3 regions of the Pseudomonas sp. ADAK13 genome follow, and region 3 is predicted to be linked to each of the others. Evidence: predicted binding sites of a transcription regulator. Region 3 holds the regulator's gene; each other region holds the start of a gene.
The links. Region 3 encodes sigma-54, which starts transcription at its own class of promoters, with help from an activator protein. Its sites were predicted from a motif close to ANTGGCATNNANNTTGCTNT; they were not measured.
Positions count from the first base shown of each region.

Region 1: glnK (P-II family nitrogen regulator) is a predicted target of sigma-54. The motif match lies at 3,894-3,913, and genes of this name have one in related genera.
Region 2: flgB (flagellar basal body rod protein FlgB) is a predicted target of sigma-54. The motif match lies at 2,615-2,634, and genes of this name have one in related genera.

Region 1 is NZ_CP052860.1:2,496,287-2,503,268, forward strand. Features, by position in the region: gene HKK54_RS11540 (YifB family Mg chelatase-like AAA ATPase) at 1-1,032, opposite strand, end outside; gene HKK54_RS11545 (LysR family transcriptional regulator) at 1,130-2,038, opposite strand; gene cfa (cyclopropane fatty acyl phospholipid synthase) at 2,273-3,385, shown strand; gene HKK54_RS11555 (accessory factor UbiK family protein) at 3,438-3,698, opposite strand; gene glnK (P-II family nitrogen regulator) at 4,121-4,459, shown strand; gene HKK54_RS11565 (ammonium transporter) at 4,494-5,834, shown strand; gene HKK54_RS11570 (secondary thiamine-phosphate synthase enzyme YjbQ) at 6,044-6,469, shown strand; gene sutA (transcriptional regulator SutA) at 6,573-6,899, shown strand.
Region 2 is NZ_CP052860.1:436,442-443,423, reverse strand. Features, by position in the region: gene HKK54_RS02110 (chemotaxis protein CheV) at 1-256, shown strand, start outside; gene cheR (protein-glutamate O-methyltransferase CheR) at 300-1,127, shown strand; one part of gene HKK54_RS02100 (IS3 family transposase) at 1,236-1,606, shown strand; one part of gene HKK54_RS02100 (IS3 family transposase) at 1,605-2,457, shown strand; gene flgB (flagellar basal body rod protein FlgB) at 2,678-3,085, shown strand; gene flgC (flagellar basal body rod protein FlgC) at 3,089-3,541, shown strand; gene flgD (flagellar hook assembly protein FlgD) at 3,558-4,286, shown strand; gene flgE (flagellar hook protein FlgE) at 4,318-5,640, shown strand; gene HKK54_RS02075 (hypothetical protein) at 5,786-6,865, shown strand; gene HKK54_RS02070 (ribonucleoside-diphosphate reductase subunit alpha) at 6,968-6,982, opposite strand, start outside.
Region 3 is NZ_CP052860.1:1,068,870-1,075,851, reverse strand. Features, by position in the region: gene rapZ (RNase adapter RapZ) at 1-627, opposite strand, end outside; gene ptsN (PTS IIA-like nitrogen regulatory protein PtsN) at 630-1,094, opposite strand; gene hpf (ribosome hibernation-promoting factor, HPF/YfiA family) at 1,107-1,412, opposite strand; gene HKK54_RS05120 (RNA polymerase factor sigma-54) at 1,488-2,981, opposite strand; gene lptB (LPS export ABC transporter ATP-binding protein) at 3,166-3,891, opposite strand; gene lptA (lipopolysaccharide transport periplasmic protein LptA) at 3,891-4,463, opposite strand; gene lptC (LPS export ABC transporter periplasmic protein LptC) at 4,450-5,022, opposite strand; gene HKK54_RS05100 (KdsC family phosphatase) at 5,031-5,555, opposite strand; gene HKK54_RS05095 (KpsF/GutQ family sugar-phosphate isomerase) at 5,556-6,530, opposite strand; gene HKK54_RS05090 (hypothetical protein) at 6,577-6,798, shown strand; gene HKK54_RS05085 (ATP-binding cassette domain-containing protein) at 6,823-6,982, shown strand, end outside.

The sequences.
Region 1 (6,982 bases), 1.4 Mb from region 3:
CATCGCCGCTACCAACTGAAAGCGCGCCGGGAAACTCACCCGGTCGCGGGCGCGGGAAATCACGATATGCCCGGATTCCAGTGGTTCACGCAGCACTTCCAAAACCTTGCGATCAAACTCCGGCAGCTCATCAAGAAACAGCACGCCGTGATGGGCAAGGGTGATTTCCCCCGGCTGCGGTTTCGAACCACCGCCCACCAGCGCAGGGCCGGATGCCGAATGGTGCGGCTGACGAAACGGCCGGTGCGGCCAATGGCTCAGCGGCGCCAGGCTGATCACCGACTGAATCGCCGCCACCTCCAGCGCTTCCTGTTCGCTCAAGGGTGGCAACAACCCCGGCAGACGGCTGGCGAGCAAGGTCTTGCCGGTGCCCGGCGGCCCGCTGAGCAACAGGTTGTGGGCGCCCGCCGCAGCGATCAACAGCGCACGCTTGGCCGCCAGTTGGCCCTGCACTTCACTCAGGTCGGGGTAGGGTTTGTTCAAATACATCAGGCCACTGGAAACAAAGGGCTCGATCGGCACGTGACCGTTCAAGTGCGTTACCACTTGCAGCAGATGGTCCACGGCAATCACCTTCAACCCCGAGGCAAGGCAGGCTTCCTCGGCATTGGCCCGGGGCACGATCAAGGTGCGCCCGGCCTTGCGCGCCGCCAGGGCTGCCGGCAACACACCTTTCACCGCACGCACCTCGCCGGACAGCGCCAGCTCGCCCAGGCATTCCACGTTATCGAGGGTCAATGTCGGCACCTGCACGCTGGCGGCGAGAATCCCCAGGGCAATCGCCAAATCAAAACGCCCGCCGTCCTTGGGCAGGTCGGCGGGCGCGAGGTTGAGGGTGATGCGGCGGGACGGGTATTGCAGCGCAGAATTGAGAATGGCGCTGCGCACGCGGTCCTTGCTTTCCTTGACCGCGGTTTCCGGCAGGCCCACCAGCGTCAGCGATGGCAAGCCGTTGGCCATGTGCACCTCGACAGTGACGGCGGGGGCTTCAACGCCAATCTGGGCGCGGCTGTGGACGATGGCGAGGGACATGCTCGATCCTTGAAATGAGTGGCCGCTTCCTGCGGTTTTTCAAGGGTAGTTCAGCGCTGGCGGAGCGCGGCGGGGAGGTTTTACAGAACGTATCGGGCTACTGGTCCGTCGGCGGCACACACAGAAACTCTTTCGCCAACGTCAGCCACGCCTGCGCCGCAAACGACAGCTTGCACTGCCGACGCCACGCCAGCATCAGCCTCCAGTTCAGGGCCGGCGACTGTATTTCCGCGATGCTGAACTGGCTGGCGTCGAGGGTTTCGCAGAACGCCCGGGGCAGCAGGGTGATGCCCACGCCCAACCGTACCAGGGAGGCGATAAAGTCCCATTGGCTGCTACGGCCGCTGATGCGCGGCTCAAAACCGGCTTGGGCACAGGCATCGAGAACAAACTGGTTCAGGGTGAAGGTGTCATCGTAAAAGATGAATTCGCAGGCGTGCAGCTCGCTCAGTTCCACCGAGCTGCGGCCTTGCCAGGGCGAGTCGTGGGGCGCGAGCAGGCACAGTGGTGATTCGAACAAGGGCATGGATTCGAATTCGGACCAGATATCCGCCACGCGCGGTGAGTCCAGAATGGTGCCGAACTCCAGGGTGCCTTGGCGCAGGTCCTGAATGGTGATGTTGCCGCCGCTCTCGAACAGTTTCAGTTCGATCTTCGGGTAGCGGGCGTGGTATTCCGCAAAGATCGGCGCCAGGGCGAGGTGGGTGGAAGGCGAAAGCCCCATGCGCAGGGCCCCGCGCCCGACCTGCTGCAGGTCTTGCAGCTCCACGGTCATCTCATCGTGCAGCGCGATCATTTCCTTGGCGCGCTTGAGCACAATCTCCCCGGCGTCCGTCAGGGTGAAACGTTTGCCCATACGGTCCAGCAGTTTCAGGCCAAGGCTCGACTCCAGTTGCTGCACCATTTTGCTGACCGTTGGCTGGGTCAGGTGCAGTTTGGTGGCGGCCTTGGTGAAGCTCTGCTGGTCTACGACTTCTACAAAATAACGGAGCGCCCGGATGTCCATCTTGCATTCCAATTTTGCATGGTTTTCATAATATTAATTCATTATATCTTTAAAAATTGGCTGGATAAGATTTGTTACATCTGTTCCCAGCCAGCGTTCCCGGTGAGGCCCGAAGGGCCTTTCCAGACGCTTCCATGGCCAGATTTCTCGCAGTGTATGAATCAAAGGCAACGCTATTTCTGGAGAGCAATTGTGCTTAACAAAACGCGTCATTCTTTTTCCGGTTCTGATGAGATGTCTCAGGGAGCGCGCTTCGTTAAGGAGTTGCTGGCGCAGGCGCAGATCGAGGTCAACGGACCGTCGGCTGCGGATATGCAGCTGCACCACAGTGCCACGTTCGACCTGGCCCTGGCCAAGGGAAACCTGGGGCTTGGCGAAGATTATATGGACGGCGGCTGGGACGCCGAGGCGCTGGATGAGTTTTTCTACCGGCTCATGCGCTCCGGCGTGATTGACCAGGCCAACCCGGCCACCTTGTTGTTTCACGCGTTCAGCTCCCGATGGCTGAACCTGCAAAACAAGAAGCGTGCCTGGCAAGTCGGCGAAGCGCACTACGACCTCGGCAATGACTTTTACGCGCGCATGCTCGACTCGCGCATGACCTACACCTGCGGCTACTGGAAAGACGCCACCACCCTGGAACAGGCGCAGTTCGCCAAGCTGGACCTGATCTGTAAAAAGCTGGGGCTCAAGCCGGGCATGCGCGTGCTGGATATCGGCTGTGGCTGGGGCAGTTTCATGAGCCATGCCGCCGAGCACTACGGTGTGGAGTGTGTCGGTGTGACCATCTCCAAGGAGCAGGCGGAGTGGGGCCGCGCCAAGTACGCCCATCTGCCGATCGAGTTTCGGCTCCAGGATTATCGGGATATCGACGAGCAATTCGACCATATCGCCAGCGTCGGCATGTTCGAGCACGTGGGTCGCAAGAATCATCGGGCGTATATGGAGGTTGCCAACCGCTGCCTGAAAGACGAGGGGCTGTTCCTGCTGCACACCATCGGCAAGAACCAGCGCAACAGCACGCCGGACCCGTGGATCGACAAATACATCTTTCCAAACGGTGATTTGCCCTCGATCGGGCAGATCGGCGACGCCATGGACGGATTATTTGTTGCCGAGGATTTGCACAACTTTGGCGCCGACTATGACAAGACGCTGATGGCCTGGTGCGAAAACTTCGAACTGGCGTGGCCGGATTTCGCCGACACCTTTGGCCAGCGCTTCTACCGGATGTGGCGCTATTACCTGCTGTCGTGTGCAGGAGCGTTTCGCGCGCGGGATATCCAGCTGTGGCAGTGGGTGTTGTCGAAGAAGGGGGTTGTTGGCGGGTATCAGCGGGTGAGCTGATGGCTGCAACGGTTTAACGGGGACAGGCGAAACCTGCCCCGGTTGGGCCTGTTTATTCGGCGGCCGGCGCCAATCGCGCTTCCAGCTCCGCCACCTTGGCCTCAAGGCTTTCCAACCGCGCCCGAGTGCGCGCCAGCACCACCATCTGGCTATCAAACTCTTCCCGGCTTACCAGGTCCAGCTTGCTGAAACCGCTCTGCAGCAGAGCCTTGAACTGGCTTTCAATTTCGTTGCGCGGCAGCGGTGTGTCGCTGCTGAACAGGCGGGAGGCGTGGCCGCTCAGGGCGTCGAGGAGGTCTTTGGGCGCGAGCATGGGAAATAGTCCGGAAAATCTGTTGGCCGGCAGTGTATCACGCAGCGTCTATAGTCTTTTTCGCCACCACAGGCGCACGCTTTTCGCGCATGGGGCCGGGCGGTCGCGCACCGTTTTCGTGCGTATCTTCGCGGCAATGGCGCCCGGTGGGTGGCCGCAAGCGAACAAAGGACTGATTTCAGTGATTTTTACGGAGCTGGCAAGCTTTCTGCTTAGACGTTCATGACCCATGCACTGATGCAGTCGCTGTGACGATGCAGTGCGCCGACGGACCAGCGGTACATGTTTCGTCACCAGTGGTTAGCGAGCGTCGCAATGGCAAATGCCAAGGCGACGAAGCGTTACAAAGCCAGGCACTGCGCTTAGACTTGAGACGGGTTTGTTTTCCTGGGGCAAGTCCACCAATTCGGGAGAGAGTTTTCATGAAGCTAGTCACTGCCATCATCAAGCCGTTCAAGTTGGACGATGTACGCGAGTCACTGTCCGAGATCGGCGTGCAGGGCATTACCGTCACTGAGGTCAAAGGCTTCGGTCGGCAGAAGGGTCACACCGAGCTGTATCGCGGCGCGGAATACGTGGTCGATTTCCTGCCAAAGGTGAAGATTGATGTCGCCATTGACGACAAGGATCTTGACCGGGTTATCGAGGCGATAACCAAGGCCGCCAACACCGGCAAAATCGGTGACGGCAAGATCTTCGTGGTCAATCTGGAACAGGCTATTCGCATCCGTACCGGCGAAACCGATACCGACGCAATCTAAGCCGCCAAACCCCAACGCCCCAGGAGAAAACAATATGACTCTGCGTAAATTCGCAGGGCTAGGAGCCCTGTTGTCCCTCGTAATGCCGGCCCTGGCCATGGCGGCGGACCCAGTACCTGCTCCAGTCCTCAATTCCGGCGACACCGCGTGGATGCTCACGTCGACCGCGCTGGTGCTGTTCATGACCATTCCAGGCCTCGCGCTGTTCTACGGCGGCATGGTTCGTTCCAAAAACATTCTTTCCGTGATGATGCAGTGCTTCGCCATCACCGGCCTGATCACCATCCTGTGGTTCGTCTACGGCTACAGTATGGCGTTCGACACCACCGGTATGGAAGCAGGCGTCGTCAACCTCAACTCGTTTGTGGGTGGCTTGTCCAAACTGTTCCTCTCGGGTGTGACCCCGGCCAGCATCACCGGCCCGGCGGCGTTGTTCCCTGAGGCGGTGTTCGTGACCTTCCAGATGACCTTCGCGATCATCACCCCGGCGCTGATCGTCGGTGCGTTCGCCGAGCGTATGAAGTTCTCCGCGATGCTGATCTTCATGGGCGTCTGGTTCACCCTGGTCTACGCACCGATTGCCCACATGGTATGGGGCGGTCCGGGTTCGTTGCTGGGCGACTGGGGCGTACTGGACTTCGCAGGCGGCACCGTGGTGCACATCAACGCCGGTGTGGCCGGCCTGGTAGCGTGCCTGGTACTCGGCAAGCGTAAAGGCTTCCCAACCACCCCAATGGCACCGCATAACCTCGGTTACACCCTGGTGGGCGCGGCCATGCTGTGGGTCGGCTGGTTCGGCTTCAACGCCGGTTCCGCTGCTGCGGCCAACGGCACTGCCGGCATGGCGATGCTGGTGACCCAGATCGCTACCGCTGCGGCGGCGCTGGGCTGGATGTTCGCCGAGTGGGTCACCCACGGTAAGCCAAGCGCTCTGGGCATCGCCTCGGGTGTGGTTGCGGGCCTGGTGGCAATCACTCCAGCCGCTGGCACCGTGGGCCCGATGGGCGCCCTGGTGATCGGCCTGGCTGCCGGTGTGGTGTGCTTCTTCTGCGCCACTACCCTGAAACGCAAACTGGGCTACGACGACTCCCTGGACGCCTTCGGCGTGCACGGTATCGGCGGTATCCTCGGCGCGATCCTGACTGGCGTGTTCGCTGCACCGTCGATGGGTGGCTTCAACGCCGCGACCACCGATATCGCCGCACAGGTCTGGGTTCAGGCCAAAGGCGTCGGCTTCACCGTCATCTACACCGCTATCGTGACGTACATCATCCTCAAGGTGCTGGACGTGGTGATGGGCCTGCGGGTGACCGAAGAGGAAGAGGCTGTCGGCCTCGACCTGGCGCAACACAACGAACGCGGCTACAACTTGTAAGTACGCGAAAAAAAGATGCCCGGCTTGCCGGGCATTTTTTTGCCTGGGGTTTGTCTGTGGCTAAAGGTGTATGGGTTTTTTGGCGACTTTGTGATGGGATCCACACCGCACTTTTCTGTGTGCGAATGTCTTACAGGCATGTAGGCGTATTCGGCACTTTGTTTTTTCCCTGAGCGCGCTAGAATGCGCGCCGATGGGCGGAGAACTGTATGTGGCAACAGACCCTGATAACCCTGCGGGCCAAGCCCCGGGGCTTTCATCTGGTAACGGACGAGTTGCTCGCCGGCCTGCCTGAATTGAAGGCCTGTCGGGTGGGCCTGTTGCATTTGTGGCTGCAGCACACCTCGGCCTCGTTGACGGTCAACGAGAATGCCGACCCGGCGGTTCGCCGTGACTTCGAGCGTTTTTTCAATGCGCTGGTGCCGCAAGGCACGGCGGGATATGAACACAACGACGAAGGTCCGGATGATCTGCCGGCGCACTTCAAGGCCAGTCTCCTGGGCTGCCAGCTGAGTTTGCCGGTAAGGGCCGGCCGCTTGGCGATGGGAACCTGGCAAGGTGTTTATCTGGGCGAGCACCGTGATCATGGCGGTGCTCGTAAAGTCCTCGCCACCTTGCACGGTGATGGGGCATAAGCCACTGGTTAACCGGTGGATGTTGATTTTTTTCCGGCCGCCGTCGACAGGTGGCGAAGCTGGGCTATAACTAATCTGCTTTTCGCAAGTCATGAGGTAGAACATGAGCGACGATGATCTGGAAAACGACGACCTCGAAGTAGGCGACGACGACGAAACCGAAGAAGGTCTTGAGGCGGCTGCCGAAGACGTGGCTGACGACGACGGTGGCGACGATGCACCGGTCCCGGCAGCCAAGGGCAAGGCCAAGGCTGCGGTGTCGGTTGACGAACTGCCGAGCGTAGAAGCCAAGAACAAAGAGCGCGATGCGCTGGCCCGTGCGATGGAAGAGTTCCTCGCTAAAGGCGGCAAAGTGCAGGAAGTCGAGGCTAACGTGGTGGCAGATCCACCGAAGAAGCCTGATAACAAGTACGGCAGCCGGCCTATCTAAGGCCTGCTGTTTGCTTGCTGAAAAAGCCCGCCGTCGCTGCGGGCTTTTTCATGGGTGAAACAAAAGCGTTGGGGCTGATACTG
Region 2 (6,982 bases), 630 kb from region 3:
GAAACCGGAAGAAGAATTCCTGATGATGATCTCCGACATCGAGATGCCGGAAATGGACGGCTACACCCTCACGGCCGAGATACGCAACGACCCACGCATGCAAAAATTACATATCATCCTGCATACTTCGTTGTCCGGTGTATTCAATCAGGCAATGGTCAAGAAGGTCGGTGCCGATGACTTCCTGGCCAAATTCCGCCCTGATGACCTGGCATCCCGGGTAGTTGACCGGATCAAGGCAGCAGATCACGGCTAGGGGCTTTTTCCCTGGCGGTCACACGATTTAAGAGGCGGTATCATTGTCTACGGGTAATTTGGATTTCGAACAGTTCCGGGTCTTCCTGGAAAAAGCCTGTGGCATATTGCTCGGTGAAAACAAGCAGTACCTGGTATCCAGCCGTCTCAACAAACTGATGGAGCAGCAAGGCATCAAGTCCCTCGGGGAGTTGGTGCAGCGGATCCAGGGCCAGCCGCGCAGCGGGCTCAAGGAGATGGTGGTCGATGCCATGACCACCAACGAAACCTTGTGGTTTCGTGACACCTATCCGTTCGAGGTGCTCAAGAACAAGGTGCTGCCCGAGGCCATCAAGGCTGCCCCCGGCCAGCGCCTGCGCATCTGGTCGGCGGCCTGTTCGTCGGGGCAGGAGCCGTATTCGATTTCGATGTCCATCGACGAGTTCGAGCGGACCAACATGGGCCAACTGAAGGCAGGGGCGCAAATCGTTGCCACTGACTTGTCCGGCACCATGCTCACCAATTGCAAGACCGGCGAATACGACAGCCTGGCACTGGGCCGCGGGTTGTCCCCGGAGCGGTTGCAACGTTTCTTCGACCCTAAAGGCGCGGGGCGCTGGGCGGTCAAAGCGCCGATCAAGAGCCGGGTGGAGTTTCGCTCGTTCAATCTGCTGGACAGTTATGCCAGCCTGGGCAAGTTCGACATGGTGTTTTGCCGCAACGTGTTGATCTACTTCTCGGCCGAGGTGAAGAAAGACATTCTGTTGCGCATCCACGGCACCCTCAAGCGTGGCGGTTACCTGTTCCTCGGCGCTTCCGAGGCGCTGAACGGTTTGCCGGATCATTACCAGATGGTGCAGTGCAGCCCGGGGATCATTTACCAGGCCAAGTGATGAGCGCTTGAACAAAAAAGGGAGGCCTGCAGAGGTCTCCCTTTTTTTATGGCCGTGTTCCGTCCTGAATAAGGTTTACACCTTCTGACCCATTCTCAGGAGGGAGTAATGAATACGGGAGAAAGGCGCAGTCAGCGTGATTACACGCTAACCTTTAAATTGTCGGTCGTCGATCAGGTCGAAAAAGGCGAGTTGAGTTATAAAGAGGCTCAAGAGCGCTATGGCATTCAGGGTAAAACGACTGTACTGAATTGGTTACGCAGGCATGGTCGGCAGGACTGGAGTCAAGGCGCGTCCATTCGCTCCAAGAGACCTCGTTCCATGGATGAGCCCGATAAACCGCTGACACCCGAACAGCGAATCAAAGAGCTTGAAGAAAAGCTTGCCCAAGCCAACCAGAAAGCTCAGTTTTTCGAAGCCGTCGTTGATGTTTTGAAGAACGACTTCGGTGTTTCTGTCGTAAAAAGCGATCCGGTAAGTCCTCTCCCAGGGGCAGATCCAAGACCTGAGCATTAGTCGGGCTTGCCAGTTCATGGGGATTTCCCGCCAGGCTTATTACAAGCGCAACCGGGCGTGTGATGCCCGGGCCCGTCATGCCCAGGAAGTGATGGGATTCGTGAGGGAAAAGCGACTTCGGCAACCGCGCATTGGCACCCGAAAACTTCACAATCTAATGCGCACTGAGCCAGAAGTGACCGTAAAGGTTGGTCGAGACCGTTTATTCGATATCTTGCGAGATCGGCGCGAACTGGTTCCCCGCAGACGGGCCTATCACAAAACGACAGACAGCCATCATCGCTTTCGCCGTCATCCAAACCGGCTCAAAGATGGGCCGATTCAGGTAGTCGCCAAGGCGCCAGAGCAAGTATGGGTTGCGGACATCACCTACTTACCAACGCAAACGGGTGTGGCTTATCTGAGTTTGATCACCGATGCGTACTCTCGAAAAATCGTGGGGCACCATATCCATGAAAGCTTGCACGCCGAATCGGTGATCCAGGCGTTCAAAAAAGCCCTCAAGCAGCGGACAACGGAACAACGCCTGGTGCATCACTCGGACAGAGGCGTCCAATACTGCTCCGAGCTTTATCAGCGGTTGCATGCCAAGTACGGCATCACCTGCTCAATGACCGATGGCTACGACTGCTACCAAAATGCATTGGCTGAGCGTGTGAATGGGATTTTGAAAAACGAGTTATTGCTGCATCGCCCCAAAGATTTTGCAGAGGCCATCCGGATGGTAGACGAGTCGGTGCTGATCTATAACAACGAGCGGCCTCATCTGTCGCTGAAATACAAAACGCCCGATGCGGTGCATCGGGCGTTTTGAGGCTAAAACAGGTGTAAACCTATTTCAGGACTAGACACCGCAAAGCGGCAAGCCGGCATTGCCGCTTTACTGGCGTTTCGCGGAAACCCTTTGCCGCTTTTCTGGCATTGCCGCCGGCAATCCTGTCGCAAACCCTTGATTTACGGCGCTCCGGCAACTTGGCATGGCCCTTGCTAAATCCTAGTTACGAAAAGCAGGTCAGCCCCTAAAGGTTTCCGCCATGAGCATCAGCTTCGATAAAGCGCTCGGTATCCACGAACAAGCCCTGGGCTTCCGCGCCCAGCGTGCCGAAGTCCTGGCCAACAACATTGCCAACGCCGACACCCCGAACTACAAGGCTCGGGACCTGGACTTCTCTGCCGTGCTCGCCGCACAGCAAGACAAGACCAAGAACGGCACCTTCGCCCTGAACATGACCAACAGCCGTCATATCGAAGCGCAAGGCCTGGGCAATGGTGACGAGTCGCTGTTGTATCGCACGCCGATGCAACCGTCGATCGACCAGAACACCGTGGACGCCCAGCTGGAGCAATCGGCCTACGCCGAGAACTCGGTGAACTTCCAGGCCAGCTTCACCCTGCTCAACAGCAAATTCAAAGGGCTGATGTCAGCCCTGCGTGGAGAGTAAGCCATGTCCCTCGCCAGTGTTTTCAATATTGCCGGTAGTGGCATGAGCGCGCAGACCACGCGCCTCAACACCGTCGCCAGTAACATCGCCAACGCCGAGACCGTGTCGTCGAGCATTGACCAGACCTACCGCGCCCGGCACCCGGTGTTCGCCACCATGTTCCAGGGCGGCCAGGGTGGCCAGAGCGGTAGCGGCGACTCGCTGTTCCAGAACCAGGATGCCGCAGGCCAGGGCGTGCAGGTGCTCGGTGTGGTCGAAGACCAGAGCAACCTCGAAGCCCGCTACGAGCCGAACCACCCCGCCGCGAACGAAAAAGGGTACGTGTACTACCCCAACGTCAACGTGGTCGAGGAAATGGCCGACATGATTTCCGCCAGCCGCTCGTTCCAGACCAACGCGGAAATGATGAACACCGCCAAAACCATGATGCAGAAGGTCCTGACCCTGGGTCAGTGATAAGGGGCGCCAAATAATGGCCATTGTTGATACCAGTTCGACCAACACGGCGGTCCAGGACCTTTTCAATTCCAAGGTCAAGACTGCGACAGATAACAGCAGCGTCGGCAGCGCTGTCAGTTCGGCGACCGGCAACCAGTCGTTGGGCAAGGACGCGTTCCTGCAACTGCTGGTAACCCAACTGAAAAACCAGAACCCGCTGTCGCCCCAGGACAACGGCGCGTTCGTGGCACAGCTGGCGCAGTTCAGTAGCCTGGAAGGCATCAACACCCTGAATGACTCGGTGAACGCGATTTCCAGCAACTTCAGTTCCTCGCAGGCGCTGCAGGCTTCGTCGCTGGTGGGGCGCTCGGTGATCACCCAGACCGACAAGGCCATGGTTGATACCAGCAAGAGCATGACCGGTTCCGTGGCGGTGACGGCAGCGACGGGTAACGTCTCCGTCAAGATCACCGACAAGGACGGCAACGTCGTACGCACCATCGACATGGGCGCCCAGAGCGCCGGCAATTCCAGCTTTGTCTGGGATGGCAAGAACGATGCGGGCGAGACGGCGCCTCCAGGCACCTACACCTTCAATGCCACCACCAAGAATGACAAGGGTGACTCGGTTGCCCTGGCTACCTCGCTGCCGGCAACGGTGACCAGCGTGACCCTGGGTACGAACGGCGGCGAAATGCTGCTTAACCTGGCGGGCGGCATGGGCAGTATCAAGCTGTCGCAAATTCAGACTATCGGTACATAGAGCCGGCTAAATACGGCAAAAGGAGAGAACAATGTCTTTTAACATCGGCCTTAGCGGCCTCTATGCGGCCAACAAACAACTGGACGTGACCGGTAACAACATCGCCAACGTCGCGACCACCGGTTTCAAGTCGTCCCGTGCGGAATTTGCGGATATCTACGCGGCTTCCAAGTTGGGCACCGGCCAGAACAGCATCGGTAATGGCGTGAACCTGGCGGCAGTGTCCCAGCAGTTCACCCAGGGTGACGTCAACAACAGCGGCGGCATTCTGGACATGGCGATCCAGGGTGGCGGCTTCTTCGTGCAGAAGGGCAGCGACGGCTCGCTGGAGTACACCCGTAGCGGTGCCTTCCGTGCCGACAAGGACGGCTACATCACCAACAACACCGGTACTTCGCGCCTGCAAGGCTATGCGGCCGACGCCGATGGCAACATTCAGAAGGGTGGTTTGACCGACCTGCAACTGAACCTGTCGAACCTGCCGCCGAAGGCGTCGAGCAAGGTGGATTCCACCAGTAACCTGAACTCGTCCGAGCTGCCGATCGACCAGACGGCACACCCATTTGATCCGACGAAGTCGGACAGCTTCACTACCCAGTACTCCACCACCCTTTACGATACGCAGGGCAACGCGCATCCGATGGTGCAGTACCTGGTGAAGACAGACTCCAACACCTGGAAGTCCTACACGCTGATCGACGGACGTAACCCTGACGGCTCGCCGATCAGCGGCACCGGCACCGACGTCAAGGCGCCAGTCGCCTCGACGCTGTCGTTTGACAGCTCGGGCAAGCTCACGGGCATCGTCACCCCGCCAGCCACCGCTTCCAATACCACGCTGACCATTTCCGACTGGAAGCCGGGCGGCCTGGTCAACGGTGTCTGGACGTCTAACGGGGCGGCTGCCAATACAGCCGGGGTTGCCGTCAACATGGCGAACATCACCCAGTACAACTCGGCTACCTATCGCAACCCGCCGACCACCGATGGCTACGCCACCGGCCAGATCACCGGGCTGAAAATCGACGGCACCGGTGTACTCTTCGCCACTTTCAGCAATCAGCAGAGCAAGGCCATTGGCCAGATCTCCCTGGCGAGTTTCAACAACGAGCAGGGCTTGCAGCCAAACGGCGGCACCACCTGGAAAGAGACCTTTGCGTCGGGCCAGCCAGGGTTTGATACCCCGCAATCCGGCACCTTGGGTTCGATCGTGGCCAACTCCCTGGAGAACTCCAACGTCAACCTGACCAACGAGCTGGTGGACCTGATCAAGGCCCAGAGCAACTATCAGGCGAACGCCAAGACCATCTCCACCCAAAGCACCATCATGCAGACCATCATTCAGATGACCTGATGCTGTCGCTTTAAGCCGCTTCACCGGAAAGCCCCTCGATCGAGGGGCTTTTTTTTTGGTCGTCTACCGGAACGTGCGATGCCTGTTTGACCACCTATCAAGCCAAGAGCCGTTGTGCCTTGTGATTATTGGTGGAGGGGAAGGTATGTGGGGTCTTTCGGTGTCACGCGATGGTTCGGGGGGTGTGCCATATGACGTTTGGGGGGCAGGGCGGTACCAGAGGGGCGCCGGCGGTTCGGATGGCATCAAGGATAACCTGGCGTCTGAAAAGGAAACCGTCACAAGCCTGCTCAGGCAGTTGGATGACGCCGAAAAAACCTCCAAGAGCCAGACCGCCCAGGACCTGCGCGACAAACTTCATGAAAAACGAAAAGAGCTGGGTGATGAAGCGTTCAAGGAGATTCTCGAGCAACTGAAGAAAGAGTTATCCGAACAGTGGTTGGCGCTTTTGAAGGCACTGTTTCCGGACTTGTTTCCGGATGCGCCTTCCCCTTCACCGGCGCCCACTCCTTCGCCCGGTGGCGGTGGCGGTGGCGGCGGCGGTGGCGGCGGTGGCGGTGGCGGCCTTGGTGGTGGCGGGTTTGGTCCCTCCGAGTCCATGAGCAACAAACCGCTCACCGAAGGCGCAAAACATTTCAACTACAAACCCGACAACAGCAACCCGGGGAAAAAACCGGACAATATCTGGAGTGGTTTCAGCCAGGGCCCCGACGGCAACTGCATCACTGTCTCGGCGATAAAGGCCGCCATGATGCAGTTTGGCCAGAAGCCCACCGACGTCTTCAAGGAGGTGAAGGAGAGCGGTGACGGTTTCGACGTGACCATGCGTGATGGATTCAAACTCCACCTGTCGCAGAGCGAATTGCAGCAGGCTGCCACCCATGCTCGGTTCAAGGGCGATGACCCGGCCATGATGACTGATGCCAACTTCATGTATGCGGCGAGCGCCAAGCGGGCGCAGATGGAAAACAACGACGGTACGGCAGGACGCAGTTTCCAGGCGGCGATGAATAGCCTCAACGATGGAGAGTATGCGCGGGAGGGGCTGGACCGCCTGGGTCTGAAAGGACGTTACAGGCCAGCGACCGATGAGGATCTGAGAAACAGCAAGGTGGGGACGGTGGAATACGGCGGGCACTCGATGGCCGTGATAAACGGCCGGATTGAGTTATGGGGGCAGCGAGGCGGCGTGCCTCAGTCCGGTATGGCAACCGTATTGTTCTAAGGCCCGCGCGCTTTTTTAGCGGGCAAAAGAAAACCCCCGATACGCCATAGGCCTATCGGGGGTTATTCAAGCCTGGGTGGTTAAACCCGGGACCGGCTCAGCTTACTGGCAAGCTTC
Region 3 (6,982 bases):
AGGTTCGTCCAGCCCGGACTGATCGCGCAGTTCCGGCTTCCAGTAGGGGTTGGGCAGGCAGCGCACATCAAACACCAGGTCGGCATCCACCGGCATGCCGCGCTTGAAGCCAAACGACTCCACCAGAAACGCGGTGCCCGGCTCCGGCTGATTCAGCAGGCGCAGCTTGATCGCATCGCGCAGTTGATACAGGTTCAGGCTGGTGGTGTTGATCTTGAGGTCGGCCAGGTCAATGATCGGGCCCAGCAGTTTGGTCTCGTCCTCGATGGCTTCTGCCAGCGAGCGATGCGGGCTGCTCAGTGGATGGCGTCGACGGGTTTCGGAGAAGCGCTTGAGCAGGGTTTCTTCGTCGGCGTCCAGGTACAGCACATCGCAGTGGATGTGCTTGGCCCGCACTTCTTCGAGCAGTTCAGGGAAGCGGGAGAGGTGGCTGGGCAGGTTGCGGGCGTCGATCGAGACGGCCACCAGCGGTTGCGCCAACTCGGTATGGATCAGTGCACGTTCCGCCAGTTCCGGCAGCAGGCCGGCGGGCAGGTTGTCGATGCAATAGAAGCCGTTGTCCTCGAGAACATTGAGAGCCGTGCTTTTACCTGAGCCGGAGCGGCCGCTGACGATGATCAAACGCATGATTACTGCCCGTTTTGCTCATCCAGTACAACCTGATAAAGCGCCTCATTGCTGGGAGCGCTGCGCAGTTTGTCGCGTACTTCCTTGCGGTCGAGCATGCTGGCGATCTGCCGAAGCAGTTCCAGGTGCGCATCGGTGGCAGCTTGCGGGACCAGCAGAACGAACAGCAGGTCGACCGGCGCGCCGTCGATGGCGTCGAAATCGATGGGGGCGTCCAGGTGCAGCAGGGCGCTGACTGGAGACTCACAGCCTTGCAGGCGGCAGTGAGGAATGGCGATGCCGTTGCCAAAGCCGGTCGAACCGAGCTTTTCACGGGCGATCAGTGCCTCATACACAGCTTGCGTATCCAGCTCGGGCACTTCGCGGCCGATCAGGTTGGCAATTTGTTCGAGGGCACGCTTTTTACTGCCGCCCGGCACGTTCACGAGGGAACGGCCGGGGGTCAGGATGGTTTCAAGTCGAATCATGGGTGGGGAGTGTTAGCGGCCAGTGCCTTGAAGAAGACTCTGCTGCTTTTCCTTATGCTTTTTGATTTGGCGATCCAGCTTGTCGGTGAGGTCGTCAATGGCAGCATACATATCTGAATGCTCGGCATTGGCGACTACTTCCCCGCCGGGTATACGCAAGGTGGCTTCGATTTTCTGCTTGAGCTTCTCGACAGTCATGATGACTTGCACGTTGGTGATCTTGTCGAAATGCCCCTCAATTCGTTTGAGTTTTTCGCCGATATAGGCGCGCAGCGGTTCGGTCACTTCCAGTTGGTGTCCACTGATGTTGACTTGCATACAGCTTCTCCTTCGTTGCCAGTGCATAAAGCGGCAGGCCGGGGTGCCTGCCACTGGAACGCTATGGCCCGCCCGTCACATCAAACGTTTACGCTCGCTGGAAGGCGCGATCCCGAGGGACTCGCGGTACTTGGCGACGGTTCGACGGGCGACCTGAATGCCTTGTGCCTCCAGTAAACCAGCGATCTTGCTGTCACTCAACGGCTTTTTCTGATTTTCCGCGGCAACCAGTTTTTTGATGATCGCGCGGATCGCCGTGGACGAGCATTCGCCGCCTTCGGAGGTGCTGACATGGCTGGAGAAAAAGTATTTCAGCTCATAAATACCCCGTGGGGTATGCATGAATTTTTGCGTGGTCACCCGGGAAATCGTTGATTCGTGCATGCCCACCGCCTCGGCGATGTCGTGCAGTACCAGCGGCTTCATCGCCTCATCGCCGTATTCCAGGAAGCCGCGCTGGTGCTCGACGATCTGGGTGGCGACTTTCATCAGGGTTTCGTTGCGGCTTTGCAGGCTCTTGATGAACCAGCGGGCTTCCTGCAACTGGTTGCGCATGAAGGTGTTGTCGGCGCTGGTGTCGGCGCGGCGTACAAACCCTGCATATTGCGGGTTGACCCGCAGGCGCGGCACCGATTCCTGGTTCAGCTCCACCAGCCAGCGCTCGTTGTCCTTGCGCACGATCACATCGGGGACGACGTATTCGGCTTCACTGGACTCGATCTGCGAGCCGGGGCGCGGGTTGAGGCTCTGCACCAGCTCGATGATCTGGCGCAGGTCATCTTCCTTGAGCTTCATGCGGCGCATCAGCTGGCTGTAGTCGCGGCTGCCGAGCAAGTCGATGTAGTCGGTGACCAGGCGCTGCGCTTCGGCCAGCCAAGGCGTCTTGGCCGGCAGTTGGCGCAGTTGCAACAGCAGGCACTCGCTGAGGCTGCGGGCGCCGATACCGGCTGGCTCGAATTGCTGGATGCGGTGCAGGACGGCTTCGATTTCGTCCAGTTCGATGTCCAGTTCCGGGTCGAAGGCCTCGAGGATCTCCTCAAGGGTCTCGTCCAGGTAGCCCTGATTGTTGATGCAGTCGATCAGGGTGACGGCGATCAGGCGATCGGTGTCGGACATCGGCGCCAGGTTCAGTTGCCAGAGCAAATGGCTCTGCAGGCTCTCGCCAGCGGAGGTGCGGGTGGTGAAGTCCCACTCGTCATCGTCATTGCTGGGCAGGCTGCTGGCGCTGGTCTGGTAGACGTCTTCCCACGCGGTGTCGACGGGAAGCTCGTTGGGAATGCGTTCGTTCCATTCACCGTCCTCGAGGTTGTCCACCGTGGGGGCGGTTTCCTGGTAGGAGGGTTCCTGTACGTCGGGGTTGGGTTTTTGCTCGATGTTGTCGGCCAGCGGGTCTGCATTATCGAAGTCGTCGCCTTCTTCCTGGCGTTCGAGCATCGGATTGGACTCCAGGGCCTCCTGGATTTCCTGTTGCAGGTCCAGGGTCGACAATTGGAGCAGGCGGATGGCCTGTTGCAGCTGCGGTGTCATCGTCAGCTGCTGGCCCATTCTCAGGACTAGCGATGGTTTCATGGCAGGGGCTTAACACCTTATTCGCCGGCGCAATGCGCCATCCACGACAGGGCGCGTGAGCGCCAAACATAAGCAAATTATATGCCTGATATCGGGGGCTTTGCCTAGAGCGCGGTAACAATAAAAATACTGAGGTTTTTATTGACTCCCGCGCTCCATGGCGAATGGCCTGATACCACCGTGTTTACAGGCGGAACTCGTGACCCAGATACACTTCCTTGACCAGTTCGTTGGCCAGGATAGTGGCAGAGTCACCTTCGGCAATCAGCTGTCCATCGTTGACGATGTAGGCGGTTTCGCAGATATCGAGGGTCTCACGGACGTTGTGGTCGGTGATCAACACACCGATGCCCTTGGCCTTGAGGTGATGGATGATCTGCTTGATGTCGCCGACGGAGATCGGGTCGACACCGGCGAAAGGTTCGTCCAGCAGGATGAACTTCGGCGCAGTGGCCAGGGCACGGGCGATTTCCACGCGACGACGCTCGCCGCCGGAAAGGCTCATGCCGAGGTTGTCGCGAATGTGGTTGATGTGGAATTCCTGCAACAGGCTTTCCAGCTCTTTCTTGCGCCCGGCGCGGTCGAGTTCCTTGCGGGTCTCGAGGATCGCCATGATGTTGTCGGAAACCGACAGTTTGCGGAAGATCGACGCTTCCTGGGGAAGATAGCCGATACCCGCCTGTGCACGACCGTGCATCGGCTGGTGGCTGACGTCCAGGTCGTCGATCAGCACGCGGCCTTGATCGGCCTGAACCAGGCCGACAATCATGTAGAAACAGGTGGTCTTGCCGGCACCGTTGGGGCCGAGCAAGCCGACGATCTGGCCGCTGTCGATCGACAGGCTGACGTCGCGCACGACCTGACGGCTTTTATAGGCCTTGGCCAGATGCTGGGCTTTCAGGGTTGCCATTAATTCGCCTTCTTCGCGTCGGTTTTCGGCGTCGGCTGGGCGGCGTCGGCTTTCTGCTTCGGCTGGATAACCATATCGATGCGCGGCTTCGGCGTGCCGATCTTCGTACCGGTGGCACGACCGGCCTGGGCAATCTGCTTCACCGTGTCATAGACGATTTTTTCGCCGTCAGTGGTGTTGCCGTCATTGATGACCCTGGCCTGATCGATCAGCACGATGCGATTTTGCTGCGCGTGGTACTGGATCGTCTTGCCGTAGCCTTTGACCGGCGTCGGGTCGCCCACTTTTTGCAGCTGTTCGAAATACGCCAGGTTGCCGACCGAAGTGACCACGTCGATATCGCCTGCCGGGGTGCGAGTCAGTGTCACGGTATTACCCGTCACTTTCATCGAGCCTTGAGTGATGATGACGTCGCCGGTGTAGGTCGCAATACCTTTCTTGTCATCCAGTTGCGCATCATCGGCCTGAATGTGGATCGGTTGCTGGCTATCGTTCGGCAGAGCCCAGGCGCTCACGCTTCCCAGTGCTGCGCCCAGGCCGAGCAAAATAGGGAGGGTTTTAACGAGCCTCATACTGTCCTCTTACGTTCGATAGCAGGTGTATCCTGCTTTCTTTCAAATACGCTTTCATTCCCTTGCCAGTCGATACACCGCCAGCGCCGTCGATTCTAACGTCTTGCTCGGTCTGCGCATATTGCTTCTGTGGGAATACGGTCATGCGACTGCTGGTAATAATGGTGTCGCGGTCCTTGGCGTCGGTACGGGCTACGCGCACCGAGTCAATCAATTCCACCTGGGTGCCGTCCGGGTTGACTTCGCCACGCTCACTGGTGACGTGCCACGGGAATTCGGCGCCGCGATACAGGTTCATGTCCGGCTTGGTCAGCAAAGTGACCTCGGATGCCTTCAAGTGTTCGACCTTGTCGGAGGTCATTTCATACTGAACCTTGCCATCGGGCAGGTACTGGATGCTGTGGGCGTTGATGGCGTAATAGTCGATAGCGCTCTCGTCGACCTGCGCAACAGGCTTGTCGAGGAAGCGCTCCGGGCTGATATTCCAGTAGCCGACCGCGAGGAACACGGCGGCGATGATGGCAAATATCAGAAAATTGCGAATCTTTTTACTCAGCATAAAACGCTCTATAGGTAGGCGGCGTGAGCCGCTTCAAGGCTGCCTTGGGCGCGCAGAATCAATTCGCAGAACTCGCGGGCGGCGCCTTCGCCGCCGCGGGCGGTGGTGACGCCATGGGCGTGTTCGCGAACGAACGCCGCCGCATTGGCCACGGCCATGCCCAGGCCGACCCGGCGAATCACCGGCAGGTCGGGTAAATCGTCACCAAGGTAGGCGACCTGTTCATAGCTTAGGTTGAGTTGGCCAAGAAGCTCGTCCAGGACCACCAGTTTATCCTCGCGGCCCTGATACAGGTGAGGAATCCCCAGGTTTTGTGCGCGGCGTTCCACAACCGGGGTCTTGCGACCGCTGATGATGCCGGTTTGCACGCCCGCGGCCATCAGCATCTTGATGCCCTGGCCGTCGAGGGTGTTGAACGTCTTGAACTCGCTGCCGTCTTCCAGGAAGTACAGGCGGCCATCCGTCAGTACGCCGTCGACGTCGAAAATCGCCAGCTTGATGTTCTTGCCCCGTTGCAACAGATCGGTGGTCATTTACATCACTCCTGCACGCAGCAAGTCGTGCATGTTCAGGGCGCCAACCGGGCGGTCGTCGCCGTCGACCACCACCAGCGCCAGGATTTTATGGTCTTCCATGATCTTCAGCGCTTCGGCTGCGAGCATGTCGGGGCGGGCGGTCTTGCCGTGAGGCGTCATGACTTCGTCGATGGTTGCGGTCTGGATGTCGAGGCTGCGGTCCAGGGTGCGGCGCAGGTCACCGTCGGTGAAAACCCCGGCCAGGCGCCCGTCGGGCTCCAGGATCACGGTCATGCCGAGGCGCTTGAGGGTCATTTCCATCAAGGCGTCCTTAAGCAAGGTGCCGCGCGCCACTTGTGGCAACTCGTCGCCGGCGTGCATCACGTTTTCCACTTTCAGCAGCAGGCGACGGCCCAGGGCGCCACCCGGATGGGAGAACGCGAAGTCTTCGGCGGTAAACCCGCGAGCTTCCAGCAATGCCACGGCCAGTGCATCGCCCATGACCAGGGCGGCAGTGGTGGAGGAGGTGGGTGCCAGGTTCAGTGGGCAGGCCTCTTCGGCAACGTGCACGTTCAAATTCACTTCGGCGGCTTTGGCCAGCGTCGAGTCCGGGTTGCCGGTCACGCTGATCAGTTGGATGCCCAGGCGCTTGATCAGCGGCAGCAGGGTCACGATTTCGTTGGTGGTGCCGGAGTTGGACAGCGCCAGGATGATGTCATCCCGCGTGATCATGCCCATGTCTCCGTGGCTGGCTTCGGCCGGGTGCACGAAGAACGCGGTGGTCCCGGTGCTTGCCAGGGTGGCGGCGATCTTGTTGCCGACATGCCCGGATTTGCCCATGCCGACCACGACTACGCGGCCCTTGCTGGCCAGAATCATCTCGCATGCGCGTACGAAATCCGCGTCGATATGGGCCAGTAAACCTTCTACGGCTTCAAGCTCGAGGCGGATGGTGCGTTGTGCGGATTGAATAAGGTCGCTGGATTGGCTCATGTCTGAAATCGTATAGCCTGACGAAAAGTCGGCGATTATAGCGGTAATGATCAATTCCCTCACGCAAGTTCGTCAGGCTTTATTCATCAGCCCTGTGGTTGAGATTGATCCTCAGCAAGGATTTTTTACCTGTCCTGTTTCTGAACAAGCTCTGTTCCGGCCTTGGGGGCGCTGTACCAGCAGTGATATAGTTCGCCGCCAGTTCGGTCCGCACAGCCTTTATGTCTATTCGGCGCAAGCATTTGTCGAAAATAAGGTGTCTGAGTGAAAGGCTGCATCCCAAGGAGTTTAGATGAGTGCCGATAACGCCTACGCGGTCGAGCTGAAGGGCCTTTCCTTCAAGCGCGGTACGCGCAGCATCTTCAATAATGTGGATATTCGCATTCCCCGTGGCAAAGTCACGGGCATCATGGGGCCTTCCGGCTGCGGCAAGACGACGCTGCTGCGCCTGA